DNA from 2 places in the Stenotrophomonas sp. 78350_Sma genome. Region 2 is predicted to be linked to the other one. Evidence: predicted binding sites of a transcription regulator. Region 2 holds the regulator's gene; the other holds the start of a gene.
The links. The regulator FliA, encoded in region 2, starts transcription of late flagellar genes. The targets are predictions, from matches to a motif close to TAAAGTTTNNCNNNCNNNGGCCGATAA.
Positions count from the first base shown of each region.

Region 1: the regulator FliA is predicted to act here: its motif matches at 9,253-9,279, upstream of ACZK4H_RS18810 (methyl-accepting chemotaxis protein).

Region 1 is NZ_CM151182.1:4,076,203-4,091,625, forward strand. Features, by position in the region: gene ACZK4H_RS18780 (sensor histidine kinase) at 1-488, opposite strand, end outside; gene ACZK4H_RS18785 (alpha/beta hydrolase) at 492-1,151, opposite strand; gene mdoH (glucans biosynthesis glucosyltransferase MdoH) at 1,202-3,127, opposite strand; gene ACZK4H_RS18795 (TonB-dependent receptor domain-containing protein) at 3,624-5,669, shown strand; gene ACZK4H_RS18800 (hypothetical protein) at 5,730-5,903, opposite strand; gene ACZK4H_RS18805 (DUF2628 domain-containing protein) at 6,120-6,506, shown strand; gene ACZK4H_RS18810 (methyl-accepting chemotaxis protein) at 6,603-9,134, opposite strand; gene ACZK4H_RS18815 (NAD-dependent epimerase/dehydratase family protein) at 9,344-10,237, opposite strand; gene ACZK4H_RS18820 (S41 family peptidase) at 10,336-11,247, opposite strand; gene ACZK4H_RS18825 (MarR family winged helix-turn-helix transcriptional regulator) at 11,297-11,761, shown strand; gene ACZK4H_RS18830 (KGG domain-containing protein) at 11,959-12,252, shown strand; gene ACZK4H_RS18835 (MFS transporter) at 12,263-13,735, opposite strand; gene ACZK4H_RS18840 (TetR/AcrR family transcriptional regulator) at 13,863-14,492, shown strand; gene ACZK4H_RS18845 (VOC family protein) at 14,508-14,858, opposite strand; gene ACZK4H_RS18850 (hypothetical protein) at 15,018-15,218, opposite strand; gene ACZK4H_RS18855 (autotransporter domain-containing protein) at 15,407-15,423, shown strand, end outside.
Region 2 is NZ_CM151182.1:2,252,674-2,268,096, reverse strand. Features, by position in the region: gene flhB (flagellar biosynthesis protein FlhB) at 1-1,071, shown strand, start outside; gene flhA (flagellar biosynthesis protein FlhA) at 1,116-3,176, shown strand; gene flhF (flagellar biosynthesis GTPase FlhF) at 3,322-4,944, shown strand; gene ACZK4H_RS10520 (MinD/ParA family ATP-binding protein) at 4,931-5,818, shown strand; gene ACZK4H_RS10515 (RNA polymerase sigma factor FliA) at 5,815-6,558, shown strand; gene cheY (chemotaxis response regulator CheY) at 6,616-7,008, shown strand; gene ACZK4H_RS10505 (protein phosphatase CheZ) at 7,008-7,613, shown strand; gene ACZK4H_RS10500 (chemotaxis protein CheA) at 7,616-9,445, shown strand; gene ACZK4H_RS10495 (flagellar motor protein) at 9,548-10,288, shown strand; gene motD (flagellar motor protein MotD) at 10,290-11,306, shown strand; gene ACZK4H_RS10485 (ParA family protein) at 11,311-12,093, shown strand; gene ACZK4H_RS10480 (chemotaxis protein CheW) at 12,090-13,325, shown strand; gene ACZK4H_RS10475 (STAS domain-containing protein) at 13,613-13,921, shown strand; gene ACZK4H_RS10470 (response regulator) at 13,918-14,283, shown strand; gene ACZK4H_RS10465 (chemotaxis protein CheA) at 14,329-15,423, shown strand, end outside.

The DNA of each region.
Region 1 (15,423 bases), 1.8 Mb from region 2:
CGCGCCTGCAGCGCGTCGGCCTGGGCACGCGCGTTGGCCTGCACCTGCGCGGCCCAGCGATCGCTCACATAGAAGTAGCGCAGGGCCAGCGCGGCGATCAGTGCCGTGGTTGCCGCACTGCCGAGGGTAAAGCGCCAGAAGCTGATGCCGCGGGCGAAGTTGTCGCCCAGTACCGCGTACAGCGCATGCACGATGCCGGCACAGATCACCGCGATCAGGGTCGCCAGCACGAGCGCCGCGACAGCGCCCAGCGCCTGCGGCAGCCTCGACAGTGCCTGCCGCAGCAGGCACAGGCTGGCGGTGACCGCCAGCGCCAGCCATAGCGCGAAGCCGCTGGCCGACAGCAGCTCGCCGAAGGTCCAGTGGCGGCTGCCATCGGGCGCCAACGCCAGCACCACCACCACCAGCTCGGCCAGGCCGAGCATCGCCGCCAGCCGCGGCAGGCGGCACAGTTCCGGCATCCACGGCGATGTGCTGGCCGGGGGCATGGCTCAGGCGGCGCCCAGCCGTTCCTGCAGCCAGTCACCCAGTGCCTGGATCTCTTCGGCGCAGACCTGGTGGGCCATCGGATAGCTGTGCCACTCCACCTCCAGGCCCAGCGCCTGCAGGGCCTGCGCGCTGTGTGCGGCCACCGCCTGCGGAATCACCGGGTCGCTGCTGCCATGGGCCATGAACAGCGGCACCTGCACGGCACCATCAACGCGCTGGGCGCTCTCGGCTTCGGGCAGGTAGGTGGACAGTGCAATCAGGCCGGCCAGCGGCGCGGTGCGCGACAGTGCAGCAGTCAGGATGATCGCTCCACCCTGCGAGAAGCCCGCCAGGAAGATCTTCTCCGGTGCGATGCCGCGCTCGATCTCGCGTGCGATCAGTGCATCCAGCTGCACCACCGACTCCTGCACGCCGGCCATGTCGGCGCGCGAGCGGAAGTCCATGCCGACGATGTCGTACCAGCCGCGCATCGGCACGCCGTTGTTGATCGTGATCGGCCGCACCGGTGCGTGCGGGAACACAAAGCGCAGCGCCGGCCAGTGCGGACGCACCAGCTCCGGCACGATCGGCGCGAAGTCGTGGCCGTCGGCGCCAAGCCCGTGCAGCCAGATCACCGACCACTGCGGCGAGGCGCCGGTCTCCTGTTCCACCGTTTGCAGCATGATGCGGCTCCTTCAAGTTCGAGCCGCATTATGCCGCTGGTGCAGGGCCATCAGTACAGCGGCGGTTGCTCGGCTGCTTCCCGGCGCAGCTGCGCGGCGCGTACCAGTACCGGCGGCGGGATGTTCTCCTCGGGAATATCAAGCAGGCCGAGGCGATGCAGGAAGGCGCCCGGGCCGCGCGAAGACGTCAGCGCCACCACCGGTACCGCCAGCACCATGCCGATCACCACCGGTGCCATCCACGCCGCCAGCGACGGCGATACCGCCCAGGCCAGCAGGCCCATGAAGGCACCGAACACGCCCAGCCCGCCGTAGCCGCGGATCAGGGCCATCCACGAGATGCCACCATCGTCACGCTGCTGTGCGTCCCAGCCGGAATCGCGGCCGGAAAGCACTTCGGCCACGCCGCGCGACTGCACGTACATCACCACCGGCGCCATCAGCGCGGCCAGCACGGTCTCCACCAGCATCGACACGAACGCACGGATCGCGCCGCCGCAGCCGCGGCGGTCGACCGGGTCCAGCAGCATCGCCAGGTAGCCCAGTACCTTGGGCAGCAGCAGCACCGCCATGGTGGCGGCGAACAGGCGTACCACCTGCTCCTCATCCTGGGCACGCCAGTACACGCTGGGCGACAGGTGCAACAAAGCGTTGAAGTCGATGCCTTCCTGGAACAGTGGAATGGCGATGCCGATCAGCATCAGCATCGCCCACATCGGCGCGGTGAAGTAGTGGCCGATGCCGATCAGCATGTGCGTGCGGCTGATCCAGTGCAGGCCGCGGCTGCCGACCACCTTGCCATGCTGCAGGTTGCCCTGGCACCAGCGGCGGTCGCGCACCAGCAGGTCGGTCAGCGTCGGCGGGCCTTCTTCATAGCTGCCGCCCAGGTACGGCACCATGTGCGCAGCCCATCCGCCACGGCGCATCAGCGCCGCTTCGACGAAGTCGTGGCTGAGAACGTGGCCGCCGAACGGCTTGCGCCCCGGCAGCGCCGGCAGGCCGGCGTGGTCGGCGAAGGCACGGGTGCGGATGATCGCGTTGTGGCCCCAGTAGTTGCTCTCGGCGCCATGCCACCAGGCCACGCCACGGGCGATCACCGGGCCGTACACGCGACCGCCGAACTGCTGCATGCGGGCGAACAGGGTGCGGCCACCGATCACCGATGGCAGGGTCTGGATCAGGCCGACATCGGCGTTGTGTTCCATGCCGGCCACCAGGCGCACGATGCTGTCGCCGGTCATCAGGCTGTCGGCGTCCAGGATCAGCATCTGCGGGTAGGCGCCGCCGAAGCGGCGCACCCAGTCGGCGATGTTGCCGGCCTTGCGCCCGCTGTTGTCGCCACGGCGGCGGTAGAACAGGCGCGTCTGCCCGTCCTGCACGCGGTCGCGCAGTTCGGCGAATACCTGCTCCTCGGCACGTGCGATGTCCTCGCGCCGGGTATCGCTGAGCACGAAGAAGTCGAAGCGTTCGAGCTGGCCGGTGGCGGCCACCGATTCGTAGATCGCCTGCAGGCCCGCCAGCAGTCGGCGCGGATCCTCGTTGTAGGTCGGCATCAGCAGCGCGGTGCGGCTGTGCACGGTCGGCAGCGGCTTGTCCGGGTCGATGCCGAGGCGATAGCCGCGGTCGAACACGGCGGTCAGGAAGCCAGCAACGGCGCTGGCAAAGGACAGCGCGATCCAGGCGAACAGGCCGACGAACAGCACCAGCAGGCAGGCTTCCAGCACGCTGATGCCATTGGCCGACAGCACCCGCCACATCATGCGGGTGGCGATGGCGGTCATGGCCAGGGTGCCGCCGAAGATGTAGAACCGGCGCAGGCCGATCAGGCGTGGCGAGGTACGGTGCCGACGGACCTTCAGCGCGCCTTCGCGCAGGGTCTGTTCGGGCATCGGCAGCGGTGATTCGGCGGGCAGCAGCGCCCAGCCGGCGTCGAGCCGGGGCGCATCCGCTTCCGCGTGGATGGTTTGACCCCCCATCACCGCTTACTCCCCACGGTCGGCATGGCCGGCCGTCCCGGCCGGGCTGCATGCGCGAAGGTTCCCGGCGCGCCTTCCCGGCGCCCGCACTTGTCCTGGCTGTGCCGGCCCTTGGCCGCACAGTCGCTGTCTATAACTACCGGAACCCACACGATCTCCAACGGGGCGGAATCGAAAATGCGGCCCAGTCTAGGGCGCCGGATGTAAGCCGGGTGCGAAGGTCTACGCCGGGATTTATCCCCATTCAGCAAACAGCAGGCGATGGCGGGCCGTGCAGCGGGATGTCGCTTCGTGGCGCCTGGTACTGGATCGTAACAAACGCGAACGGTTATCATTTCATTAACCAGGCAGGTCACCGTCTTCCGTACGGCCGAGACCCACCCAGCTGCGCCGGACCGAACCGCGCGCCTTACGACCCATGGAAGGGGGGCCTGCCTGCTTGTCTGCGTGCGCCCGTTGCTTCCATCCGGTCCCCCCTCATCCGATGGAAGCCGTCATGTCCCAGCTGTTCCGTTCCCGTTCCGCGCGCCTGCCGCGCACCCGCCTGGCCAGTGCCCTGGCCACCGCCTGCCTGCTGGCCCTGCCCTGCCTTGCCGCCGCAGAGGCCAGCGCCGATGCCTCCACCAAGGATCTGGATACCGTGGTGGTCACCGCCTCGGGCAACCAGCAATGGATCAAGGATGCCCCGGCCAGCATCAGCGTGATCAGCCGGGAGGACATCGCGCGCCAGCCGGTCCACGACCTGGCCACCCTGCTCAGCCGCGTGCCGGGCGTGACCGGCGGCCTCAGCGCCGTCGGCGAGCAATCCAAGATCAAGCTGCGCGGCATGCCGTCCAACTACACGCTGGTGCTGGTGGACGGCAAGCGCATGGGCAGCTCGGCATCGACCAACTACCGGCCGGACCTGGGCCGCCAGGATCTGAACTGGATTTCGCCCGACCAGATCGAGCGCATCGAAGTGGTGCGCGGGCCGATGTCGTCGCTGTATGGCTCCGACGCCATGGGCGGCGTGATCAACATCATCACCCGGCGCATCGGCGATGAATGGAACGGCAGCGCGACGCACAGCTATACCCGCCCCGGCGATGACAAGCGCGGTGACACCCAGCAGATCGGCGCCACCTTCTCCGGCCCGCTCGGCGAACGCTTCGGCCTGCGCATCGGTGCCAACAGCATGCGCCGCGACTCGGACCAGTCCAACGGTGGTGTCTACGGCAACGCCTACGCCGGCGAGAAGGACCGCAATGTCGACGCGCTGCTGCAGTGGAAACTGAGCGACGCGCAGGAACTGTCGCTGGAAGCCGGCCATGGCGTGCAGCAGGCCTTCATCGACGCCTCGCTGGAAAAGCAGGACGAAGGCGCCTGGGGTGCCAGCGAACTCAAGCGCAGCTCGCTGGCGCTCAACCACGATGGCAAGTGGAGCTTCGGTAACTCGAAGATCAGCGCGTACTGGACCGAATACAAGAACGACATCGGCGCCACCGGCCGCTCCGAGGCGACCGATACGATCATCGAAGGCAGCCTGACCACGCCATTCACCCTCGGTGTTGAACACCAGTTCGCCGTGGGTGGCCAATGGAAGCGCCAGGAGCTGACCAACACCGACACCATCGGCCGCGCGCCGATCGACTATGCCGGCAATGCCGTCAGCGGCTCCGATCTGGAAGTGGATACCTGGGCCCTGTTCGTCGAAGACGAGCTGAAGCTGCACCGCACCCTGGCGCTGACCCTGGGCGCGCGCCTGGACCACCATGAGAAGTTCGGCGGCCACGTCAGCCCGCGAGCCTACCTGGTCTGGCATCCGGCCGAGCAATGGACCATCCGAGGTGGTGTTTCCAAGGGCTTCCGCGCGCCCAGCCTGACCGAGAATTCGGCCACCGCCGCCACCCAGTCCGGTGGCCGTGGCTGCACCTCGCTGATCCCGCTGGGCTATACCCGCGGCGGCTGCTACATGGCCGGCAACCCGGACCTCGACCCGGAAACCAGCACCAACCGCGAGATCGGCGTCAGCTTCGACAACGACCTGGTCGATGCCGGCCTGACCTACTTCCATACCGATTTCAGGAACAAGATCGAGTACGCACCGCTGGGCAGGTTCAACGGCATCTGGTGGACGCGCATGAGCAACGTGCAGCGCGCACGCACCAGCGGCATGGAAGGCAACCTCAATTTCCGCTTCGGCGAGCACTGGCGCTGGCGCACCTCGGCGACCTGGATGAAGGAAGCCAAGAACCTGACCACCGGCCGCAACCTGATCGATACCCCGGAGTTCTCGGGCTACTCGTCGCTGGACTGGACGCCCAACACGGTGTTCTCAAGCAGCCTGTCGGCGCAGTACACCGGCAAGCAGACCGGCACGGCGACGACCTTCCTCAAGGCCTACACGCTGTATGACCTGACCGCGGCCTGGAACGTCAACGAGGTGCTGACCCTGCGTGGCGGTGTCAGCAACCTGGCCGACAAGAAGCTGTATGCGGAAGGCTCCACCGACTATTTCGTGGCCGGGCGCAGCTACTTCTTCAGCATGACCGCGCGGTTCTGACCAGGAGCGTCCGCCACGATCGCGCTGGCGACGGGCCAGCGCGATCGGCGGTGTTGCGGGTTACTCGCTTTCCAGTGCGGCGGCGGGCGCCGCGCTCTGCGTAGCGGCCGTGCGTGCACGGTCCATCGCCACCGCCAGTTGCTGGCGTGCGAGCAGCTGTTGTGCCTGCACCACTTCAGGTGTCGGCAGGAGCACCGGTCCCGGTGCGTTTTCCGGTGTAGCAGGTGTGGTCATGCAACCTCCATGGACATCCCGCCACCGCACGGATTCAGCCGGTGCGGTAGCGGAACTGCGCACCCTATCCTAAAAACAAGGCGGGTGGGTGACGGTGCGCCCCCTGGCCGCAGGGCCATAACGCACTGAGCGTCACATTTTTGACGCTGCAGGGTGGATACCTGAACCGGCCGGCCGGTATCATGTAATCGTTTTCCCACAAGGACGTGTACGTCAATGAACGCAGTCGACCTCTCCCGCTTCAGCCCGAAGTGGCAGTTCCGCTTCAACTTCTTCCAGCAGCACGGCGCGCCCAAGGAACCAGGCTTCAAGCAGGCCTGGAAGGCGCTGTCCTTCGGCGACCGCCTGAAGGTCAACATCAACTTCTTCGCCTTCTTCTTCGGCGCCATCTACCTGTTCATCCTGGGCATGTGGCGCAAGGCGCTGGTGGTGATCGGCATCAACATCGCGCTGGCCGCCGTGACCCTGTTCCTGCCCGACATCGTGGCCCGTGCCGTGTTCATCGCCATGAACTTCCTGGTCGCTTCCAGCACCAACTACAGCTACTACCTGGAACAGGTGAAGGGCCGCGCCAGCTGGAACCCCTTCGAAGGCATGTTCTAGAACCGCGGCAGCGGCCGGCCCCGACCGGCACAACGACGAGCAGAAACGACGACGCCCGGCCTTGGCCGGGCGTCTTCATGTGCACTCCGGCCAGCGTCAGGCCGCGCGGCGTGCCGTGGCCATCGGCTCGGCCTGCAGGCGGAAGCGCGAGACCGCCACGGCCAGCTGCTCGGCCTGTTCTTCCATCGCACGCGCGGCGGCACTGGCTTCTTCCACCAGTGCGGCATTCTGCTGGGTGGTCTCATCCATCTGCACCACGGTCTGGTTGACCTGTTCGATGCCGGCGGACTGTTCGCGCGACGCGGCCGAGATCTCGGCCATGATCTCGTTGACCCGTCCCACCTGGCCGACGATGGCCTGCATGGTACGGCCCGCACCGTGCACCAGCTGCGCACCGGCACCGACCTGCGCCACCGATGCGTCGATCAGTTCCTTGATCTCCTTCGCTGCGCCCGCCGAGCGTTGCGCCAGCGCGCGCACCTCGCTGGCGACCACAGCGAAGCCACGGCCCTGCTCACCTGCCCGCGCCGCTTCCACCGCCGCGTTCAACGCCAGGATGTTGGTCTGGAAGGCGATGCCGTCGATCACCGAAATGATCTCGGCGATGCGCTGCGACGATGCCTCGATCTGCTCCATGGTCTGCACCACCTGGTTGACCACCTCCCCGCCCTCGCTGGCAACGCCAGCGGCGGAACCGGCGAGGGTATTGGCCTGCAGCGCGTGGTCGGCGTTCTGGCGCACGGTGGAGGTCAGCTCCTCCATCGAAGCGGCAGTCTCTTCCAGGTTGGCGGCCTGCTGCTCGGTACGACGCGAGAGATCGCTGTTGCCCGCAGCGATCTCTCCCGCCGCCAGGCGGATGCTGGCGGCCGACTGCTGGATCTGCCCGACAATCTGGGTCAACTGCTGCACGGTGCTGTTGGCATCGTCGCGCATCACCGCGAACACGCCATGGAAATCACCACGCATGCGTGCGCTGAGGTCGCCGGCGGCAATCGCGCGAAGCAGCGTCGACAGCTCGGCCAGGTTGTGATCGCTGACCTGCATCATGATGTTGAGGGTCTCCACCATGCGGCGGAAATCGTGGTCGAAGCGCTCGGCATCGCCGCGTACGGCGAAGTCGCCGGCCGCCGCGGCGGCAGCCAGCTGCTGGATCTGCTCGTTGATCGCGGCCAGGTTGATCTTGGTGGTGGCCATTGCAGCGGTGAACACCGCCTTCTCGCCCGGCAGCGCTTCCATGTCCACGCTGAGGTCACCCACCGCGTAACGCTGCATCACCTCGACCAGGCGCTGGGTGACCGCATTGCTGGAGGCCACCAGCTGGTTGCTGTCGGCCACCATGCGGCCGTACTCGCCGGGGAAGGCAGTAGCGTCCATGCGGTAGCTCAGCTCGCCGGCATCGTGGCGGCGCGCCATTTCCGCCTGCGCGGCCATCACCGCCTGCAGCTGTCCGCGCATGCCCTGCATCGCCTCCAGCAGGCGGCCCACTTCATCGTTGCTGCGCGCAGGCAAGGTGCTGTCGAGCTTGCCGGCGGCAACGTCACCCGCCACTCGCACCGCTTCGGCCAACGGGCGGATCGCCAGGCGGCGCAGCAGCACGTAGACGCCTGCGCTGAGGGTCAGCGCGGCCACCACGCCAACCAGCAACGTCAGCCACAGCAGCTGGCGCGCCTCGGCGACGATCACCGCATGCGGCATCACCACGCCCAGTGCGAAGCGCTGCGGGGCATTGCCTACGCGCAGCGGCACGTACACGCGCACATTGCCGGCCGCGTCCGGGGTGAAAGCCTCGAACCTGCGGTCGGCGGCGATGTCGGCCAGCATGCTGCGGGTCAATGCATCGCTGCGCGGCTTGCCGATCTCGGCAGCGTTCGCCGAGGCGAGCACCACGCCGTTCGGTGAGAGCAGTTCGACGCGACCTGCGCCCATCGGCTTCAGCGTGGCAAGGTGCTTCTGCAGCGCCGCCAGCGAGAAGTCGACGGTGAATACACCGAGGAACGTGCCGTTTTCGATGATCGGCGAGCTCAACGTGCTCATCAGCACCTGCTGGCCGGCGATGTCGTAGGCATAGGGTTCACTGACCTTGGGCAGCTTGTCGCGGCTGGGCACCACGTACCAGTCGGCCGAACCGTCGGCGGCTTCGGTGTAGTCGGTCATGGTCGACTGCTGTGGCTTGCCGTCATGCCAGGCCCAGTAGCTCATGTAGCGGCCGCTGGCATCGTGCATCTCGGTATTGGCGAATTCGGCATCCTTGCCATCGAAGGTATCGGCCTCCCACATGGTGCTCTTGCCCAGCCATTCCGGGTGGGTACGCAGCTGCTCACCGAGCACGGCCGCCAGGCTGGCGCGATCAGGCACGTCCCCCCGCGCACGCTGGGCGAGCACGGCTTCGACCATGGCATCGTTGCTGGCGAACGCCGTGCCCAGGTCGGCGGCGACCTGGCGCGCTTCGGCGTTGGCCTCGCTGGTCATGGTCTGGCGCGAGGCATCGATCAGGCTGGCACTGGCCTGGCGATAGATCAGGAACGCCGTCAGGCCGAAGCACAGCAGCGCGATGACGGCGGTGCCCAGCATCAGCTTGTGGGCGATGCTGCCCGGACGGCGGGCAGCGGCGGAACGGGAAGAAGGCATGGAGGGGTCCGCAAGGCAGTTCAGGACGACCGGCACCGCGAGGGCACCGCGCAGGCGCGCGATCCATCGCGCAGGCCACCGGCCGCCGGGACCCGCCCGGCGCAGGAAGCGCACCGGGTTAGCGGCCGCCTGCCAACGAGGTTGAGGCGACCGCACGACACATTCCTGAATGCACTCAGGGACGGGACAGGAACCCGCCCCGGCGCCCCCTATTCGGCCACCCGATCCTTGATCCACTCCGCGCGCGGCAACACCTCGATGCTGCCTGCGGCGTACTGCTGCAGCACAGCGTCCGGCCCGAAACGCGGCTGCCATCCCAGCTCCCTGCGAATGCGGGCGCTGTCATAGACGCGGTCGACGCTCAGCGGCAACGGCCAGCCACGGCGCTCGAACTCGGCCAGCAGCTGCGGTACGCGCCGGGCCAGTACGTTGCGTGGCTGGGTGGCCAGTTCCAGGCAATCCTCGCGCCGGAACGGGGTCGCTGCGCAGGCGATGTAGCGGGCGAAGGCCGGCCCCTCATCCAGCAGCAGCGCGGCATGGGCACTGGCCACGTCACGGGCGTCGATCCCACGATGCAACCGGAACATCGCCATCCGTTCCGGCGGCTCCGGGAAGCAGCGCCCCATCCGCAGCACGCGCACGCCGAAGTCCGGTGCGGCCGCAGCTTCAGCCAGGGCCTCGGCCTGCAGCTTGCTGCGGTGATAGATCGTTCGCGGCAACGGCTCGGTATCCTCATCGATCCAGCGGCATCCTCCTGCCACCACTGCGTGGCCGTACAGCGCGGTGGTACTGGTCAACACGAACCGCCGTGCACCTGCCTCCCGCGCCGCCTGCAGCAGGTGCGCAGTCGCGTCCACATTGATCTGCTGGAACACCGCGTCCGGTACCAGGCCAACGTGCGGCGCATGCAGGGCTGCGGTATGGATGACCGCGTCGACGCCCTGCACCGCGCGCACGACGGCTTGATGATCGGTGACATCGGCAATGATGCGCGTGGTGGCGAACGGGCTGCGGTCCAGACCAACCACTTCATGGGCAGCCGCCAACGCGCCGAAGATCGCGCGCCCGATCCGCCCGGAACTGCCGGTCAACAGAATCTTCATTGAGTCCATTCACTCGAAGCGCCCGGGAACTACCGGGATGCTTCGATTCTAGGCATGCAACGGCGCATCTGCGATAGGACAACCGCGCAACCGTGCGTTCATCTTGACGACTTCGGCGGAGCCAGCAGTTGGCGCGCGATGAACAGCGGGTCGTCGCCGCCTGCCACGTCAGGCGCGACACCGGTCCGTTCCCAGTTTTCACCGGTGCGCAGATTGATCGGTTGCCGATCCGGAATGCTGATCTGATAGCCATCGGGCAGCAGCACAGGATCATCGAACATATGTGCGGCACCACCACTGCGGCCGCCGACGATGCGCGCACGTCCCAGGGCCTGCAGCGAATACGCGACGAACTCGGCCGCCGAGCCGGTGCGGCGGTCGATCAGTATCACCAGCGGCTTCAGGTACAGCGGAAGGCTCGCTGGCGGCAGCGGCACCGGGGTACGCCGGCCACGTTGCTCCAGCGCCTGCACTGCAGTGACACCTGGCTCCAGCAGGGTCCGCACCAGCAGGTCGGCGCTGCCATCATCACCGCCCCCGTTCTGGCGCAGATCCAGCACCAGACCCTGGGTGTCGGCCAGCAGGGTGAACGCTGCCGCCAGCCTGGGCCTTGCCAGATCGAGCGGATAGAAGGTGCTCAGGCGCAGGTAACCGAGATTGCCTTCCAGCACCCGCACCTCGCGCACGCCCGCACCATTGCTGCGTGCATCCGCACGCCAGGCCATCAGCCAATCGTCCTGGCCGGCGCCGGCCTCCACCCGTTCCACATGGAAGTGGCCGTCGAACACGTCCAGATCCTGGTTCAGGCGCGCACTGAAGCCCTTCGGGTCCGTGCAGCTGTCCACATAGCGCTGCTGGGTGGACCAGCCACGCACCGCATCGGCGATGCGTGCGCCTTCGGCCACGTCCAGGTAGTGCGCCTCTATTGCCGCAGCCGCCGCCTGCAGCACTGTGTCCTGGCCCGGGCAGGACGCTGCCAGCAGCGTGCCCAGCATCCACGAAACCACCATGACTGCCCCCGCATTGATGATATGTAAGCGCTTATATATCATTGTGGGCATGGATCTCCAACTTGCCAGCCTGGGCACCCTGCTGCGCGCCCTGCTCGATCAGCTCGACCCGGCGGTCGAGCAGGCCTATCGCGACCTGCAGCTGGACTTCCGGCCGCGCTACACCCCCGTGCTGCACACGCTGATGGCGCAGGGCCCCTGCCGCATCAAGGATCTGGCGCTGGCCTGCGGACTCAGCCATTCGGCACTCAGCCAGACGGTGGCCGCGATGGTGCGCGACGGCTGGCTGCACGCCGTCATCGGCGAAGACAGCCGCGAGCGCATCCTGCAGCTGAGCCCGCACGCACTGCAGGCACTGCCGGTGCTGCAGGCGCAATGGCAGGCCACCGCACGCGCCGCACGCAGCCTCGATGCGGATCTCGGCCAGTCGCTGGAACAGGTGCTGCGCGAGGCTCTGCAGGTTCTGGAGCAGCGGCCATTCGCGCAACGACTGCGCGACGCCCGCCGGCGCTGACACTGCGCCGTCGCCGATGTGTCGCCTCTTCGAGGACGGCAACTCCCGCTGCGTTCGCCTGAATGGCCACGTCATCGACCGCGTGCGCACATGGCGTGAAGGCCACGGCGAGGATGGCGACCTGGACTTAGCACGCGTTGGCCAAGCATGGGCGCTGCCGTTGACGACGGCGCCGACCCTGCAGCAGGAGACGTCCCATGACCGACCAGAATCACCGCTCCAACCGGGGCTTCGCCTCGATGGACCAGGACAAACAGCGCGCGATCGCCGCCAAGGGCGGGCGCGCGGCACATGCCTCCGGCAATGCGCACGAATTCAGCCCTGACGAAGCGCGTGCTGCAGGCCGCAAGGGCGGCGAAGCGATCAGCCGCGACCGGCAGCACATGGCCGCGATCGGACGCGAAGGTGGGCACGCACGCCACGCCAATGCACGCCAGCAACAGCAGCAGATCGAGCACGGTGCAGAGGATCCACACCCCCAGCAGCGGTGACCCCGCGCGGTCAGGCCGGGGCGCGCTGCCGATACAGCCCAAGCGCCACAAGCAGGGCCAGCGCACCCGCCGCCGCCATCGCCCAACCGAACCCGCTGGCCATCGCATTGCGGTACCACGTCAGCACCTGCGGCGTGGCATGCATCGAGCCTGGGTGCAGGACGAGTTCACGCGCCTGCGCAACAAGCCGCTGCTGCCCTGCGGCCTGCGCGCAAGCGGTGAACTGCTGTACGGCACGCTGGCCCATCAGGCTGCCCAGCAACGCGATGCCCAGGCTCATGCCTGCCTGGCGCAGCGCGTTCATCGTGGCTGAGGCAATACCTGCGCGTTCGGCCGGTGCGTTGGCCATGACTGCCATGCCGGTCGCCGGCACTGCCAGCCCCATTCCAATGCCAAGCAGCATCAGCACGGCGCTGGCATAAGCGCGCGAAGTAGCCGGTTCGAACGTGGCCATCACGCACAGCGCCACCCCGGCCAGGGTGTAGCCCAGCACCAGCGCGGCGTGCAGGCCGAGGTGGGCGACCAGACGACCGAACAACAGCGAGACAACACCCATCAACAGGAACTGGGGAGCCAGCTGTGAGCCCGCCAGCGCGGCACCATGTCCCTGCGCCTGCTGGAAGAACAGCGACAGGAAAAACAGGCTCGCATAGGCAGTGAAGCCCAGCACGAACGAGGCCAGGTTGAGCATGCCGAAGCGGCGGTCGGCAAACAGGTCCAGCGGCAGCAGTGGGCGTGCCACCCGCCGCTCGACGATGCCGAACAGGATCAGCCCGGCAGTTGCGGCGCCCAGCGCCAGAAGCGTCACCGGGGCCAGCAGGCCATGCTCGCCGATCGCGATCAGGCCATAGCACAGCGCGCCCAGCGCAACGATGCTGAGCAGCTGCCCGGCCGGATCCAGTGCGGCGTGCTGCGGGTGGCGTCGTTCGGCAATGCCCCAGGCGCCAAGCGCAAGCGCCAGCAGCCCCAAAGGCAGGTTGATCAGGAAGATGCTGGGCCAACCGGCGCGCTGCACCAGCGCACCGCCCAGCAACGGGCCGAGCACCAACGCCAGCGCGCTGAAGGCGGACCAGCCACCGATCACGCGCGCGCGCTGGCCTGGATCGGGAAATGCGTGACTCAGGATCGGCATCGCACTGGGAATCAACAGCGCACCTGCCACGCCCTGCACCGCGCGTCCGGCGACCAGGGTCGAAAGATCCTTGGCGCAGGCGCACAGCAGCGAGCCCATGATGAAGGTGGCGACGCTCAGCAGCCACATCCGCCGATGACCGTAGCGATCCCCCAACGGACCGGCTGACAGCATCAGCGCCGATAGTGCGATCGCGTAGGCGTTGATCACCCACTGCAGGCCTGCCATGTCGGTCTGCAGCGCCTGCTGCAGGGTTGGCAGTGCCACGTTGACGATGCTGATGTCCAGCGAAGCGAGGAACGTACCGAGGTAGGCCGCCAGCACCAGGGCGGGCCGTTGGAGGCGTTTCATGCGTGGATCCCGGGGGGAGGATGTGCGCGCATCCTAGCGATTGACTGACCGTCGGTCAATGACCGACGGTCAGTCAGTGTGAAGAGGCAGCTAGAATGGCGGCCGTCACACCCGGATACCGCCCACCATGCAGACCCCAGCTGTCGCCAGGCCTCGCACCAAGCCCGCCGAAACCCGCCAGGAGGAACTGATGGACGCCGCCCAGGCGTTGTTCCTGTCGCAGGGTGTGGACGCCACCACCATCAGCGACATCGTCGCAGCGGCCGACGTGGCCAAGGGCACCTTCTATACCTATTTCGCCTCACGCACCGAGATCCTGCAGGCGCTGGCGCAGCGCTACACGCGGCAGTTCATGGAAGAGGTCGAGCGGGCCGTGCAGCAGCACCCTGCCGGTGATGGCGCAGCGCGCCTGCGCGCCTGGATCCGCGCCAACATCGAGATCTACGTGCGCACCCACGCGTTGCATGACGTGGTGTACGCCAACCATCACCACCACCAGCGCGGCAACGCCGAGCGCAATGCGATCCAGCAGCAATTGCTGGGCATCCTCGAGGCGGGCAACGCCGCTGGACTGTGGCAGCTTCCAGCGCCGCAGGTCACCGCCTCGCTGATCTATGCCGGCGTGCACGGCGCCACCGACGACCTGATCGCCACGCCGGCACAGGATGCCGATGCGTTCATCGAAGCCGTGGAAGCGGATTGCCTGCGCATGGTCGGTGTTCCCGCAGCTCCGGCGCGCGGCGGCAGACGCCGCTGAAGCAACGCTCCCCGCTCAGGTGTGGGCGAGAATGTTCAACAGCCGCCCGAACGGGTCGCGGACGAAGAAGCGACGCACGCCCCAGGGCTCGTCGGCCGGGCCATACTCCAGCGGGATGCCGGCCGCGTGCATGCGGTCCAGCACCTGCTGCAGGTCGTCCACTTCAATCGACAGGTCGGGCACCGCGGTGCCGGAACCCCCTTCGCTGGCAAAGCTCACCTGCGCCAGCGCACTGCCCTGCCCGCCATGGGTGACGATCCAGCCATGATCCATCACCACCGGCATGCCCAGCAGTCCGCCATAGAACGCTGCGGCACGCGCCGGGTCAGGCGTGGCGATGTTGGCGACAATACGTTTGACGGCCATGTGCAGCGGCTCCGGTGCGATTTCCCATCCTCGCTGCTGCGTGCATGGCCCGCAAGCGGGCTCAGCCCACCAGACGCCCGCATCGCCATCTGAGGCGATCGCTGAAACAGAAGAGCCCCGTCGATGACGGGGCTCCACGTACGGCTCAAACGGCGCGACTCACACGCCCATGCACAGATCGACCACGCAGGTGTTGTACGCCTGTTGGCATTCACCGGCATCGGTGCCACTGGCCAGGCACATCTGATAAGCCCGCCAGCAGGGCTGGTCACAGGGCTCGACTGGCCCAGCCACCGCCACCGAACCGGTACACGCCAACGCGAATACCGCCACTGCAATCACCTTCCTGATAACACGCATCGCCATCACTCCTTGATAAGCCTGGTGAGCCCAGGCCGGCCCACGTTAGCGAGGACATGGGGAGACGAAGTGAAGCCCACTGTCACGCACACTTAACCCGTTCACAATTTTCCTTTCACATTCATGGGGGATATCGCCACGGATTGGCGTTAACGGCCTTGTTGTCCGTCCATCAAGGAAGTTGCCCGATGAATCACCCGCTGCA
Region 2 (15,423 bases):
GACGCCCGTGAACAGGGCAACCTGCCGCGCTCGCGCGAGCTCGGCACGGCCGCCGTGTTCGGCGCCGGCGTGCTGGCGGTAATGGCGATGAGCGGCTCGATCGGCCGTGGTGCCGCGGCCTGGATGAAGCAGGCGCTGAGCCCGGAACAGAGCCTGCGGCAGAACCCGAAGGAACTGTTCGGCCACTTCGGCGACCTGCTGCTGCAGTTCATGCTGGTGATCGCGCCGCTGGTGCTGGTCTGCCTGCTGGCCAGCTTCGTCGCACCGCTGGCGATGGGTGGCCTGCGCTGGTCGCAGAAAGCGATGCTGCCGGACTTCAACCGCATGAACCCGATGAGCGGGCTCAAGCGCCTGTACGGCCCGGAGGCCATCGCCGAGTTCACCAAGTCGCTGCTGCGCGTGGCCTTCGTCGGCGTCGCCGCCGGGCTGGTGGTCTGGACCGGCTTCGACACCCTGCGCGGGCTGATCCACCACCCACTGGAAACGGCCATCACCGACGGCCTCGGCTTCACCCTGCGGCTGCTGCTGGCCACTGCCGGCGCCATGCTGGTACTGGCCGCCATCGACGCGCCTTACCAGCGCTGGAACTGGATGCGCAAGCTGAAGATGACCCGTGAAGAGCTGCGCCGGGAAATGAAGGAAAGCGAAGGCAGCCCGGAGGTGAAGGGCCGCATCCGCCAGCTGCAGCAGCAGATGGCCAACCGCCGGATGATGGAAGCAGTGCCCACCGCCGACGTGGTGGTGGTCAACCCCACCCACTACGCGGTGGCCCTGAAGTACGAAGGCGGGGCCATGAACGCCCCGACCGTGGTCGCCCTGGGCGTGGACGAGACCGCCCTGCGCATCCGTGAAGTGGCCGACGGCAACAAGGTCGCGATTGTCTCTGCCCCGCCTTTGGCACGCGCCTTGTATCGGGAAGGCCAACTCGGAAAGGAAATCCCCGTGAGACTGTATTCGGCCGTCGCCCAGGTCCTGTCCTACGTCTACCAGCTGCGCGCCTGGCGCACTGGCCCGATGCCGGACGCCCCGCACATCCAGGTGGATGAATTCGGCAAGGGAGGCCGCCCGTGAGCGCCCAGCCCTCCACCGGATTCAACACCCGCCGCGCCCTGGAAATGATCCGCCAGGGCCTTGGCGCGCCGCTGATCGTGCTGGCCCTGCTGGCCATGGTCGTGGTGCCGCTGGCCGCGCCGGTGCTCGACGCGCTGTTCACCTTCAACATCGCCATCTCGCTGATGGTGCTGCTGGCGGTGGTCTACGTGAAGCGCCCGCTGGATTTCACCATCTTCCCGATCGTGCTGCTGATCACCACCATGCTGCGGCTGGCGCTGAACGTCGCCTCCACCCGCGTGATCCTGCTCAACGGCCAGAACGGCCACGACGCCGCGGGCAAGGTCATCGCCGCCTTCGGCGAATTCGTGATCGGCGGCAACTACGCGGTCGGCATCGTGGTGTTCGCGATCCTGACCATCATCAACTTCGTGGTGATCACCAAGGGTGCCGGCCGCGTCTCTGAAGTGACCGCGCGCTTCATCCTGGACGCCATGCCCGGCAAGCAGATGGCGATCGACGCCGACCTCAACGCCGGTTTGCTGACGCGTGAAGAAGCCAAGCTGCGCCGCGAGGAAGTCCGCGAGGAAGCCGACTTCTACGGCGCGATGGACGGTGCCAGCAAATTCATCCGCGGCGACGCCATCGCCGGCATCCTGATCCTGTTCATCAACATGCTCGGCGGCCTGGCCGTGGGCGTGCTGCAGCATGGCATGCCGTTCGGCGAGGCCGCTGCCACCTACACCCTGCTGTCGATCGGTGACGGCCTGGTGGCGCAGCTGCCGGCCCTGCTGGTCTCCAGCGCCGTGGCCATGCTGGTCACCCGCGCCTCGCGTTCGCAGGACATGGCCCAGGCCATGACCGGCCAGGTGTTCGGCCAGTACCGGGCGCTGGCGATCACCGCCGGCATCATCGGCGTGGTCGGCCTGGTGCCGGGCATGCCCAACGTCGCTTTCCTGACGCTGTCCGCGATCCTCGGCTTCATCGCCTGGAAGGTCTATCGCAAGGGCAAGGCTCCGGCCGCCGACGCCGCGGCCGGCGGCACCGATGCCGCCGCACTCAATGCGCTGGGCCGCCCGGCCGCGCCGGCACCGACCGCCGAACTGAGCTGGGACGAGCTGCGCCCGGTCGATCCGCTGGGCCTGGAGGTCGGCTACCGGCTGATCCCGCTGGTGGACAGCAACCAGGGGGGCGAACTGATGGCGCGCATCAAGGGCGTGCGCCGCAAGCTGACCCAGGACGTTGGCTTCCTGATTCCCTCGGTGCACATCCGCGACAACCTGGAACTGCCGGCCAACGGCTACCGCGTGCTGGTGCATGGCGTGCCAGTGGCCACCGCCGAGATCCACCCGGACCGCGAACTGGCGCTGGACCCCGGCAGTGCCCTCGGCGCGCTGGAAGGCATCGCCGGCAAGGACCCCGCGTTCGGCCTGGATGCCACCTGGATCCAGCCGCACCAGCGTGCCCAGGCCGAGACGCTGGGCTACACCGTGGTCGACCCGGCCACGGTGGTCGCTACCCACCTCTCGCACCTGATCCGCGAACACGCGCCGGAACTGCTCGGCCACGAGGAAGTGCAGCACCTGCTGGCCAACCTGGCCAAGAGCGCGCCCAAGCTCGTCGAAGATCTGACGCCGAAGGCGCTGCCGCTGTCGGCGGTGGTGCGCGTGCTGCAGAACCTGCTGGTGGAGCGCATTCCGATCCGCCAGCTGCGCAAGATCGCCGAGGCACTGGTCGAACACGCGCCCAGCAGCCAGGACCCGGCGGTGCTGACCGCTGCCGTGCGCACCGCACTGGGCCGCTTCATCGTGCAGGAGATCGCCGGAATGTCGGCGGAGCTGCCGGTGTTCACCCTCAACCCGCAATTGGAACGTGTCTTGCAGGAGTCCACGCAGGGCAACGGCGCCGCGCTGGAACCCGGACTCGCGGAGCGACTGCACCAGAGCCTGGCCGAATGTGTCAGCAAGCAGGAAGCGCGAAACGAGCCGGCGGTCGTGCTGGTACCGGGCCCGGTGCGCGCCGCGCTGGCGCGCCTGGTCCGCCACAGCGTTCCGTCGCTGTCGGTCCTGGCCTACAGCGAGGTGCCGGAGGACAAGCGCCTGAAGCTGGTCGGAACGATCAGCTGACGCCGCCCGCCGATGCGCCAGAAAACAGACACCACTTTCGAACCAACGCAACAGACAGATACCAAGGGGAACCCGCACCGTGCAGACCACCGACCACCCGAGTTCTCCGACCGCCACCCCGCCGTCTTCGTCCCGTGACCACAGCATGAAAATCAAACGATTCGTCGCCGCCGACATGCGCTCGGCCATGAACCTGGTGCGCAAGGAACATGGTCCTGACGCCGTGATCCTGTCCAACCGCCGGATCGAGGAAGGCATCGAGATCGTCGCCGCCGCCAACTACGACGAGAGCGCCGTGCAGCGTGCACTGGAAGCCTCGCGTCGTGACGTCGCTCCTCCGCCGGCACCCAAGCCGCGTACCGCCGCCGATGCTGTGATCGCTGCGGTGACCCGCCGCCGCAGCGCTGCCCCGGCGCCGGAGCCGGTGGCCGCCACCACCTCGGCCGTGGCCGCCCTCGCCCGTGCGGCCGTGGGTGCCACCGGCCGCACCCTGGACAGCGCCGACGAGATCGTGCCGACCCGCGGCAGCACCGGCTTCGCAGCCACCCTGGCGCGCGCCGCCGTCAACGAACCGGCGCTGCCCGAACAGATCTTCGCCCCGTTCGCCGAGGCCATCGTCGCACCGGGCCCGGCCGTCACCGCTTCGGCCAACCGCGCCCGCTTCCAGATCGACCCGCCGCACGACACGCATCACGAAAGCGTGCCCCCCGCCGTGCAGCCGCCGCCGCTGCCGGGCGCTGCCATGGCCGATGTCCAGCCTGACATCGCCGCCAGCGAACCGGCAGCGCTCGAAGCCGTCGCCGAAGCCAGTCCGGCCCCCGTGCTGGCCCCGGCACCGACGCTGACCGTGGTCGCCCAGGACGACGCCGAGATCCGCCAGCTGCGCCAGGAAGTGGCCGGCATGCGCCAGGTGATCGAGCGCGAGATGAACCGCTTCACCGACGAGCGCCTGCGCGGCTGCCCGGTACGCGCCACCGCGCTGGACCTGATGGACGAGTACGGCTTTGATGCCGGCCTGGCCCGCGACGTGGCCATGCAGATTCCGCTGGAGACCGAAGCCCACCGTGGTCGCGGCCTGATGCTGGGGCTGATCTCGCGCAAGCTGCCGATCGCCCCGGTCGACCCGCTGGAAGAAGGCGGCGTGATCGCCCTGGTCGGCCCGACTGGCGCCGGCAAGACCACCACCATCGCCAAGCTGGCCTCGCGCTTCGCCGAGAAACACGCGCCGCGTGACGTCGCCCTGGTGACCACCGACACCACCCGCATCGGCGCCCGCGAGCAGCTGTACGGCTACGGCCGCCAGCTCGGCATCGCCGTGCACGAAGCCAACAGCGGCACCGACCTGGACCAGCTGCTGGAACGCCTGAAGGACTACAAGCTGGTGCTGATCGACACCGCCGGGCTGGGCCCGCGCGACCGCGCACTGGCCGCCCAGCTGCAGTGGCTGCGCGCCGCCCGCCAGGTGCGCACCCTGCTGGTGCTGCCGGCCAACACCAGCTTCGGCGACATGGACGAGGTGGTCCGCCGCTTCGGCGCCGCCAACCTGCAGGGCCTGGTGCTGAGCAAGCTGGACGAGACCGGCCGCTTCGGCAACGCCCTGTCGGTGGCCGTGGACCACGCCCTGCCGATCACCTGGGTGACCGATGGCCAGGACGTTCCGGACGACCTGCACCGGGCCAGTGCAGCCAATCTTGTACTTCGCCTTGAAGATTTGCGCCGAGCGGCCGATATGCCCTGCAACCCGGAGTTGAACCATGCCGTCGCGTGAGTACGCCAAGCTGACCAAGACCTTCCCGCTGTCGGCGACCCGCAGCGAGCCGCTCGGCCCTGTGCGCACCATTGCCGTGACCGGCGGCAAGGGCGGCGTGGGCAAGACGAATGTGTCCGCGAACCTGGCCGTGGCACTGGCCGGCATGGGCAAGCGCACGCTGCTGCTGGACGCCGACCTTGGCCTGGCCAACATCGACGTGATCCTGGGGCTGAACCCCACCTTTACGCTGGCCGACCTGGTCGCCGGTCGCTGCTCGCTGGACGACGTCATCGTCGAAGGCCCGAACGGCGTGCTGGTGGTGCCGGCCGCATCCGGCCGCCGGCACATGGCCGAGCTGGCCCCGGCCGAGCACGTCGGCCTGGTCAACGTGTTCTCCGAGCTGGAACGTGAACTGGACATCATGGTGGTCGACACCGCCGCGGGCATCACCGACGGCGTACTGACCTTCTGCCAGGCCGCGCAGGACACCGTGGTGGTGGTCTGTGACGAACCGGCTTCGATCACCGACGCCTATGCGCTGATCAAGGTGCTCTCGCGCGAGCGCGGCGTGGACCGCATCCAGGTGGTGGCCAACATGGTCCGCGACCCGAACGAGGGCCGCGTGCTGTACGAAAAGCTGACCCGCGTCTGCGAGAAGTTCCTCGCCGATGTCTCGCTGAACTACCTGGGCTGCGTGCCGCAGGATGACTGGCTGCGCCTGTCGGTGCAGCGCCAGCAGCCGGTGGTGAAGGCCTATCCGTCCAGCCCGGCCGCGCTGGCGATCACCGAGATCGCGCGCCGCACCGCACGCTGGCAGGCGCCGACCGAACCGCGTGGCGGCGTCGAGTTCTTCCTCGAGCGCATCCTCAAGCAGCGCGGGGTGGCCGCATGAAAGGCGCAGCCCAGTACCGGGAGGTCCAGCGCTCGGCGGCCAACGAGGTCATCGCCCAGCACTCGGACCTGGTGCGGCGCATCGCCCACCACCTGGCTGCGCGGTTGCCGGCCAGCGTTGAAGTGGACGACCTGATCCAGGCCGGCATGATGGGCCTGATCGAAGCCTCGCGCAGCTACGACGCCGACCAGGGCGCCTCGTTCGAAACCTATGCCTCGATCCGCATCCGCGGTTCGATGATCGACGAGATCCGCCGTGGCGACTGGGTGCCGCGCTCGGTGCACCGGCGTGCCCGCGATGCCGCCGCCACCATCCGCCGCCTGGAACAGAGCAGTGGCCGCGCCGCCAGCGCCACCGAAGTGGCCGCCGCGATGGAGATGCCGCTGCCCGAATACCTGCGGTTGATGGAAGACGCCGCACGCGGCCAGGTGCTGAGCCTGGAGTCGCGCATCGAGGACCAGGGCGAGCTGGACACCGTCGCCCAGGGCGGCCCGACCCCGCAGCAGGTGCTGGAGCGCGGCGAGTTCGGCCGCGAACTGGGCAAGGCCATCGGCCACCTGCCCGAGCGCGAACAGCTGGTGCTCTCGCTCTATTACGAGCAGGAACTGAACCTGAAGGAGATCGGCGCGGTGCTCGGCGTGAGCGAGTCGCGGGTCTGCCAGATCCACGGCCAGGCGGTACTGCGCCTGCGTGGCCGATTGAAAATCTTCGAGGCCGCCGACGCCGGCCTGGAAGAATGAACATGCCCGAGGCGGCTGCCCCCGGCCGCCCGGAATGAACAACAAAGGAACTCTGCTTTGAACAAGAACATGCGCATCCTGATCGTCGACGACTTCTCGACCATGCGTCGAATCGTCAAGAACCTGCTGGGCGATCTGGGCTTCACCAACACCGCCGAAGCCGAGGACGGGCATGCCGCGCTGTCGCTGCTGCAGAGCCAGCCGTTCGATTTCGTGGTCACCGACTGGAACATGCCGGTGATGACCGGCATCGAACTGCTGAAGGCGATCCGCGCCGATGCCAAGCTGAAGACCCTGCCGGTGCTGATGGTCACCGCCGAAGCCAAGCGCGAGCAGATCATCGAAGCCGCCCAGAACGGCGTGAACGGCTACATCATCAAGCCGTTCACCGCGCAGACGCTGGAAGAGAAGCTCGGCAAGATCTTCGAACGCCTGGCGGCCAGCGCCTGATGGATACCACGGTCGACAAGAACGCCCTCGCCCTGCGCCTGCAGGAAGCCCTGGACGCCCTGGAGTCCGGTGACGAAGCCGCCTGGCGGCAACGCATCGACGGACTGGTCGCGCTGCGTACGCAGCCGATGATGAGCGGCCTCTCGCGGCTGGCCCGCGAGCTGGGACAGGCACTGGGTGAACTGCCGACCGTACCCAGCGAGGCCGGTGAGCTGGACGACGCCTGCGCACGCCTTGACCACGTGGTGGCGATGACCGAACAGGCCACGCACCGCACCCTGGACCTGGCCGAGGAATGCCGCAGCCTGACCGAACAGCTGCGCGCCGAAGGCCTGCAGCCGGGCCAGGACACGCAGCTCGAGCGCATCCGCCACAACCTGACCGAGATCGCCCTGACCCAGAGCTACCAGGACCTGACCGGGCAGATCATCCGTCGCGTGGTCGGCATCGTCCGCCGCGTGCACGAGGGCTTTGGCGCACTTGGCCTGCCGCCGGAACAGCATCGCACCGATCCGGAACTGGCCGGGCCGGCACTGAAGGGACTGGACCGCCACGCGGTCTCGCAGAACGACGCCGACGACCTGTTGTCGGATCTGGGGCTGTAAGCATGAGCGCGGTATCCGACGACATCACTGCCGATTTCATCATCGAGGCCCAGGAAATCCTGGATCGCCTGGGCGAACAGCTGGTGTCGCTGGAGCAGGCACCGCAGGACACCGAGCAACTCAACGCGGTGTTCCGCGGCTACCACACGCTCAAGGGCGGCGCCGGCTTCCTTGGCGTCACCGCCATGGTCGAGCTGTGCCACGCCGCTGAAGAAGCCCTGGGCATCGCGCGTGCCGGGCAGGCGGTACTGCAGGCCCACCACTTCGACGCCGCCCAGCAGTCGCTGGACTACCTGCAGTCGATGCTGGACGCCGTGTCCTCCGGTACCGAGCCGGGCTATGCGCCGCCGGACCTGATCGCGCAGTTCGACATGCACGGTGGCACTACCGCGCCGGTCGCTGCGGCCGCGCCTGCGGCAGGCGGCAGCGATCTGATCACCGACGACGAATTCGAGGCCCTGCTCGATCAGCTGCACGGCGGCAACGCGCCGACCGCGGTCGCGCCAGCGAAGAAGGCCGACGACGGCCTGATCAGCGAAGACGAGTTCGAAGCCCTGCTGGACCAGCTGCACGGCGGTGCTGCGCCAGGCGCGAAGCCTGCTGCCGCCATCGCGGCGGCACCCGCCGCAGCACCGCGCCCGGCACCTGTCCCGGCGCCCGCAGCCAAGCCAGCGGCCAAGCCGATGGCCGAGGCCGAGCACACCGTGCGCGTGGACACCAAGCGCCTGGATGCGATCGTCAACCTGATCGGCGAACTGGTGCTTTCCCGCAACCGCCTGAAGACCCTCCGTGCACGCCTGCGCGACGAGGAGCTGGATCGCGCCGTATCGACGCTGGACATCGCCACTGCGCGCCTGCAGTCGGCGGTGATGCGTACCCGCATGCAGCCGGTGGGCAAAGTGTTCTCGCGCTTCCCCAAGGTCGCCCGCGACGTCGCCCGCTCGCTGAAGAAGGAAGTGGACCTTGAGCTGGTCGGTGCCGAGACCGAGCTCGACCGCAACCTGGTCGAAGCGCTGGCCGACCCGCTGGTGCACCTGGTCCGCAACGCCATCGACCACGGCGTGGAAATGCCCGATCTGCGTGAAGCACAGGGCAAGCCGCGGATGGGCCATGTGCGCCTGTCCGCCCAGCAGGAAGGTGACTACGTCAGCATCGAGGTGCAGGACGATGGCGCCGGCATCGACCCCGAGAAGCTGCGTGCCAAGGCGCGCGAGAAGGGCCTGATCGACCCGGAGGCCGCTGCCCGCCTGAGCAGCGAGGAATGCCTGCATCTCGTGTTCCTGCCCGGCTTCTCGACCAAGCAGCAGGTCACCGATATTTCCGGTCGTGGCGTGGGCATGGACGTGGTGCAGTCGCGCATCCGCGAACTGAGCGGCCAGATCCAGATCCAGTCGGAGCTGGGCCGTGGCAGCCGCTTCCTGATCCGCGTGCCGCTCACCCTCGCGATCCTGCCGACCCTGCTGGTGCAGGCCGGCGAGGACGTCTACGCGCTACCGCTGGCACGCGTGATGGAAGTGCTTCACGCGCCGCGCACCTCGCTGGGCTGGTTCGATGGCCGCGCCGTGCTCGATCGCCGCTCGCACACCCTGCCGCTGGTCGACCTGCGCCAGTGGCTGGATGTGACGCCCGCCGCGTCGACCCTGCTGACCATCGTGGTGCTGCAGGCCGGTGAAGCGCGCTTCGGACTGGTCGTGGACCAGGTGCGCGGGCGCGAGGAAGTGGTCATCAAGCCACTACCCAAAGCCCTGCGCGGCCTGCGCGGTTATGCCGGTGCAACCTTGATCGGCGATGGTCGCATGGCACTGATCCTGGACGTGGACGGCATACGCTGAAACCCCGCCGGGCATGGCCCAGCGACCCGAAAACTGTGACTACCGTCTGTACGCGCTCTCCCGGTGTCTCAAGTCCCATTCATACAAGCCGATACCGGAACCATGGATAGACTCAGCCTCATTGGACTCTTTCTCGCCCTGGCCTCGCTGGTCGGTGGCAGCATCCTCAAGGGCGCCGGCCTGGCGTCGTTGTGGTCGCCTGCGGCGTTCGTGATCGTCATCGTCGGCACCGTCGCCGCGATCCTGCTGCATACCTCGCCGGCGGTGTTCAAGCATGCCTTCAAGATCGTGCGCTGGGTCGTGCGCCCGCCACACAGTGATCGCCGCGAACTGATCCAGCAGATCGTCGAGTGGAGCAACATCGCCCGTCGCCAGGGCCTGCTGGGCCTGGAATCGCAGGTGGAAGCGCAGCAGGACCCGTTCCTGCGCAAGGGCCTGCAGCTGCTGGTGGACGGCGTTGAACCCGAATCGATGCGTCACATGCTGGAGATCGAACTGGGCAGCCAGGAACACCAGGACCAGGCCGGCGCCAAGGTCTTCGAAGCGATGGGCATCTACGCACCCACGCTGGGCATCATCGGTGCGGTCCTCGGCCTCATTGCCGTGATGAAGAACCTGGCCGACCCGAGCAAGCTGGGCCATGGCATCGCCGCTGCGTTCACCGCCACCATCTACGGCATCGCCTCGGCCAACCTGTTGTTCCTGCCGATCGCGGCCAAGCTCAAGAGTGTGATCTCGCACAACACCCGCGATCGCGAGATGGTCATCGAAGGCCTGATCTCGATCGCCCAGGGCGAGAACCCGCGCAACATCGAAACCAACCTCTCCGGCTTCCTGCACTGACATGGCCCGCCGCAAGCACCACGAAGAGCACGCCAACCATGAAGCATGGGCGATCCCCTATGCCGACCTGATGACGCTGCTGCTCGCCTTCTTCGTGGTCATGTACGCGATCTCCTCGGTCAACGAGGGCAAGTACCGGATCATGGCCGACGCGCTCACCGATGCCTTTGGTGGTGCGCCGCGCACGATCAACCCGGTGCAGGTCGGCAACAAGCAGGTGCAGGGCGGCGGCTGGGACAGCCCGTCGGTGATCAAGTCCGGCACCAAGGTCGGCCCGTCCGCGCCGGCACCCTCGCACGACCCGACCCTGCTGCCGTCGATGGCCTCGCAGATGCGCATGCCTGTTTCGGTGCACAACCAGGAACAGATCGCCCGTGCCGAGCGCCAGCTCAACAGCATCGCCGACCGCCTCACCGCCGCGCTGGCGCCACTGATCGACCGCGGCATGATCAGCGTGCGCCGCACCGAACTGTGGATCGAAGTGGAGATCAACAGCGACATCCTGTTCCCCACCGGCTCGGCCGCGCTGGACGTGCATGCACGACAGACGCTGGCCAGCCTGGCCGAGGTGCTGCGTGACGTGCCCAACAGCGTGCGCGTGGAAGGCCATACCGACAACGTGCCGATCGCCACCGCCACCTTCCCGTCGAACTGGGAGCTGTCGGCTGGACGCGCAGCCAGCGTGGTGCACCTGTTCGCCGACCAGGGCGTGCAGCCGTCGCGACTGGCAATGGTCGGCTATGGCCAGTTCCGTCCGCGCGAAGAGAACGACAGCGCGCAGGGGCGGAACCGCAACCGCCGGGTGATGGTCATCATCCTGGCCGACACCTCGCATTCGGTGGATCCACTTGGCCAGCGCCTCAATGCGGCCACCGGCGCCGCCGACAACAGCGCCACCGAACAAGCCGCCGCAACTCCGGCTGCCGCCCCCACCTCCCCCATCGCACCGGTGAAGTTGCCGCCGGTGCCGGCTGGCAGCCGTGTCGGCGCCGCCGTTCCCCCGGCAATGAAGGAGTAAACCGATGCGCATCTGGGCAGTCGCCAACCAGAAGGGCGGAGTCGGCAAGACCACCACCACCCTCGCCCTCGGCCGTGGCCTGGCCGCGCTTGGCCATCGCGTGCTGCTGATCGACCTCGATCCGCATGCCTCGCTCAGCCGCGCTTTCGGCGTGCCGGTGGATCCGCCGCCGGCCGGCGTACTGGAACTGTTCGGCGCCCCGCCGGCGGATCTTTCCAGCCTGTGCCATGCCAGCAACATCCACGGCCTGGACTATGTCTGCGCGCAGTCGGCGCTGGCCACGCTGGAGCGCCGCAGCGCCAACCAACCCGGCCTCGGCCTGGCCCTGCAGAACGCACTGGCGCGTCACCAGGGCCAGCACGACTACATCCTGCTGGACTGTGCCCCCACCCTTGGCCTGTTGATGATCAACGCGCTGGCCGCCGCCGACCGCCTGATCATCCCCACCCAGGCCGAGCCGCTGGCCCTGCATGGCCTGGACGGCATGGTCCGCACCGGCGAGATGGTCGAGCGCTCGCGCCGACGCCCCCTGCCGATCTCGATCCTGCCGACCCTGTTCGACCGCCGCACCCGCGCCGGCAACGAATCGCTGCGCACCATGCAGGATCGTCACGGCACCCGGGTGTGGGAAGACGCGATTCCGATCGACACCCGCATCAGCAATGCCGCAGGCCTCACCCTGCCCAGCGTCGGCGAAGATTACCCGGGCCGTGGCCTGGCCGCCTACCGCCGCGCCCTGAACTGGGTCCTCGGCGAGGATGCCCGCGCGCTGGAGCAGGCCGCATGAACAGCACCGGTGTACTGGACGACTACCTGGACGAACTGCTGGGCGAAGCGATTGCCGTGGCGCCACCGGCTGCACCGCCGCCGGCCAGCGACGAAGCGTGCCCGGCGATTGCAGCGGACGCCGAACGCGAGCCGACATGGGAAGATCTGCCGGCAGAAGTGATCTACGAGACGGGGACTGTTGCTGCCGCCCCGGCAGAGGACGACGCAGCACTGGAAGCCGCATTCGAGGCCGCCACTGCTGCACCCGAACGCGAGCCGACCTGGGACGATCTGCCGGACGAGGTGATCTACGAAACGGAGACTGTTGCCGCTGCCCCGGCAGAGGACAACGCAGCACTGGAAGCCGCATTCGAGGCCGCCGCAATGCCGGTCGCCACTCCCGAGCGCGAACCGATCTGGGACGACCTGCCCGATGAGGTAATCCACGAAACGGAGCCCGTAGCAGCTCCGGCGGCAACGAGTGGCCCAGAGCCCACCTGGGACGACCTGCCCGACGAAGTGATCTTCGAGACCGACGCGGCCGACAGCCATCACCTCGCCCACACTGACAGCCCTGGCCTGCAGGCAGCATTCGAAGCCGCCGCCGGAGGCGAGGATGTCCCCACGCCGCCACCGGCCGTGGTCGCACCCCCGGCACCCCGCCCTGCACCCGCTCCGGCTGTCCCAGCAGCACGCGCCGCCGCCGCGCCGCCCCCGCGCGTTGCCGTGGATGCTCCGGCCACCAGCCGTCCCGGCACCTGGCAGGAGCTGCAGGCACAGGCGCACCAGCCCGCCAGCAGTCCGCATCCGCAGAACCGTCGCGCCGGCGAGCGTACTTCGCGCTGGCTGCGCCTGCGCTGCGGCACCCAGGCCTATGCACTGGAACTGCTGAAGGTGCAGGAGGTCGTGCTGCCGGTGCCGCTGCTGCCGCTGCGCGGCACCGCACCGGCGATGCTCGGGATCATGAACCTGCGTGGCCAGGTGGTACCGGTAATGGACCTCGGCCTGCACCTCGGCGCCGCGGCGGCGGAAGACGATGCCCAGACCCGCATCGTGGTGCTGGAAGAGGATGGCGAGACCATCGGCCTGCGTGTGTCGGCCGTGGAAGATGTCGCCAACCTCACCGATTCGCAGATCGAACCCCCGGATACCGCCCGCATCTGCCAGATCTCCAATGATCTGTTCCGCGGCGTCGCCCGGGTCAGCCAGCGCCCGATGATCCTGCTGGACGCCACACGGCTGTTGAGTTGAGCGGAAAAAAAGGGGACGGAGGGGATTAAGTCGCAACTGGCTCGGCGCTTTGCGCCGACGCGGTGAATGTCGGGGACGCAAGGAGTTGATCCGTTGGATCAGCACCTTACGTCCCCACTGCGCGGTCGCCGTTGCTACTGGCAGTCGCAGAGGGACGCGGGAATTTGCGACTTAATCCCCTCCGTCCCCTTTTCAGCAGCGACCGCAACGACGCACCGCGTCGATTCCCCTAAAGAACCCTGCCGGGGTGCCGTTATGGATCACGGAACCGTTTGTCCGGAGCAACGATGAGCACTGTCGAACTGGGTGAGGATCTCGGCATCGAGAGCAGCACCGAGCTCAAGAACCGCCTCGCCCCGCTGGTGGCGCAGGCAGGCGAGCTGACCCTGGATGCAAGCCAGGTCGCCCGCATCCACACGGCCGCCGTGCAGGTGCTGTGTGCATTCGTGCAGGCCCGCCGCAAGGCAGGCCTGGGCACCGGCTTCCACGGTTGCACCGCAACCTTCCGTGACGCCGCACGCCTGCTGGGCGTCACCCAGGCCCTGGGCCTGGACGTAACCCATGACAACCTGAAATCTGTGGAGAACGCTGCATGAGCGCACGTATCTTGGTGGTGGACGATTCGGCGTCGATGCGCCAGATGGTTTCCTTCGCCCTCACCTCGGCCGGTTTTGCCGTCGAAGAAGCCGAAGACGGCGCGGTCGCGCTCGGTCGCGCCAAGGGCCAGCGCTTCAATGCGGTGGTCACCGACGTCAACATGCCGAACATGGACGGCATCGCGCTGATCCGCGAACTGCGCCAGCTGCCGGACTACAAGTTCACCCCGCTGCTGATGCTGACCACTGAATCGGCCGCCGACAAGAAGTCCGAAGGCAAGGCCGCCGGCGCCACCGGCTGGCTGGTCAAGCCGTTCAATCCGGAACAGCTGGTCGCCACCGTGCAGAAAGTGCTGGGCTGATCGCCCCGCACCGCTCCCCCTCTTCGCTTCCGGACCACCACTGCCATGAGCATGGACCTGCAACGCTTCCACGCCACCTTCTTCGAGGAGAGCCGCGAAGGCCTCGACGCGATGGAGGCTGGCCTGCTGGCCCTGGAATCGGGGCAGCAGGACGCGGAGATCATCAATTCGGTGTTCCGCGCCGCCCACTCCATCAAGGGCGGCGCCGGCACGTTCGGCTTCGATGCCATCGCCGGCCTGACCCACGTGCTGGAAACGCTGCTCGATGAGCTGCGTGCCGGCAAGCGGGCCCTGGAAGGCCACGCCGTCGACGCCATGCTGTCATCGGTGGACGTGCTGCGCGCCCTGCTGCGCGAAGCCGAACACGGACAGGCCGCCGACCCCGCCGCTGTTGCCGCGGTGAAGGCACGCCTGGAAGCCGTTCTCTCCGGCCAGGCCGCAGCGAGCGCGCCGGCCGCTGTCGCAGCCAAGGTGGACGATACGCCGGAAGCCTGGCAGATCGGCTTCACCCCGGCACCGTCGTTGTTCATGAGCGGCAACGACCCGTTGCGCATCATCCGCGAACTGGAACACCTCGGTTCGCTGCAGGTGGCCGCGCGCATGGAGCGCCTGCCCGGCTTTGCCCAGCTCGACCCGCTCGAGGCCCACCTGGCATGGGACCTCGGCCTGGTCGGCAAGGTGCCGCGCAGCAAAATCGAAGACACCTTCGCCTGGGTACTGGACGACTGCGAGCTGGACATCCGTCCGGCAGCGCCGCCGAGCCTGGCTACCCAGGCACCCGTTGCAGCAGCCCCTTCCACACCTGCTGCCGTCGCACCGGCAGCGCCTGCCGCACCCGCTGCCAGCGGCACTGCCAGCCAGGAAGCCGAGACCTCGATCCGCGTCAGCGTCGACAAGGTCGATGCGCTCATCAACCTGGTCGGCGAACTGGTCATCACCCAGGCCATGCTCAAGCAGGTCTCGCACGCGCTGGACCCGGTCCACGCCGAGAGCCTGTTCGCCGGCCTGGACCAGCTGGAACGCAATACCCGCGACCTGCAGGAAGCGGTGATCGGCGTGCGCATGCTGCCGGTCGATGCGGTGTTCCGCCGCTTCCCGCGCCTGGTCCGCGACCTGTCCAGCCGCCTGGGCAAGCAGGTG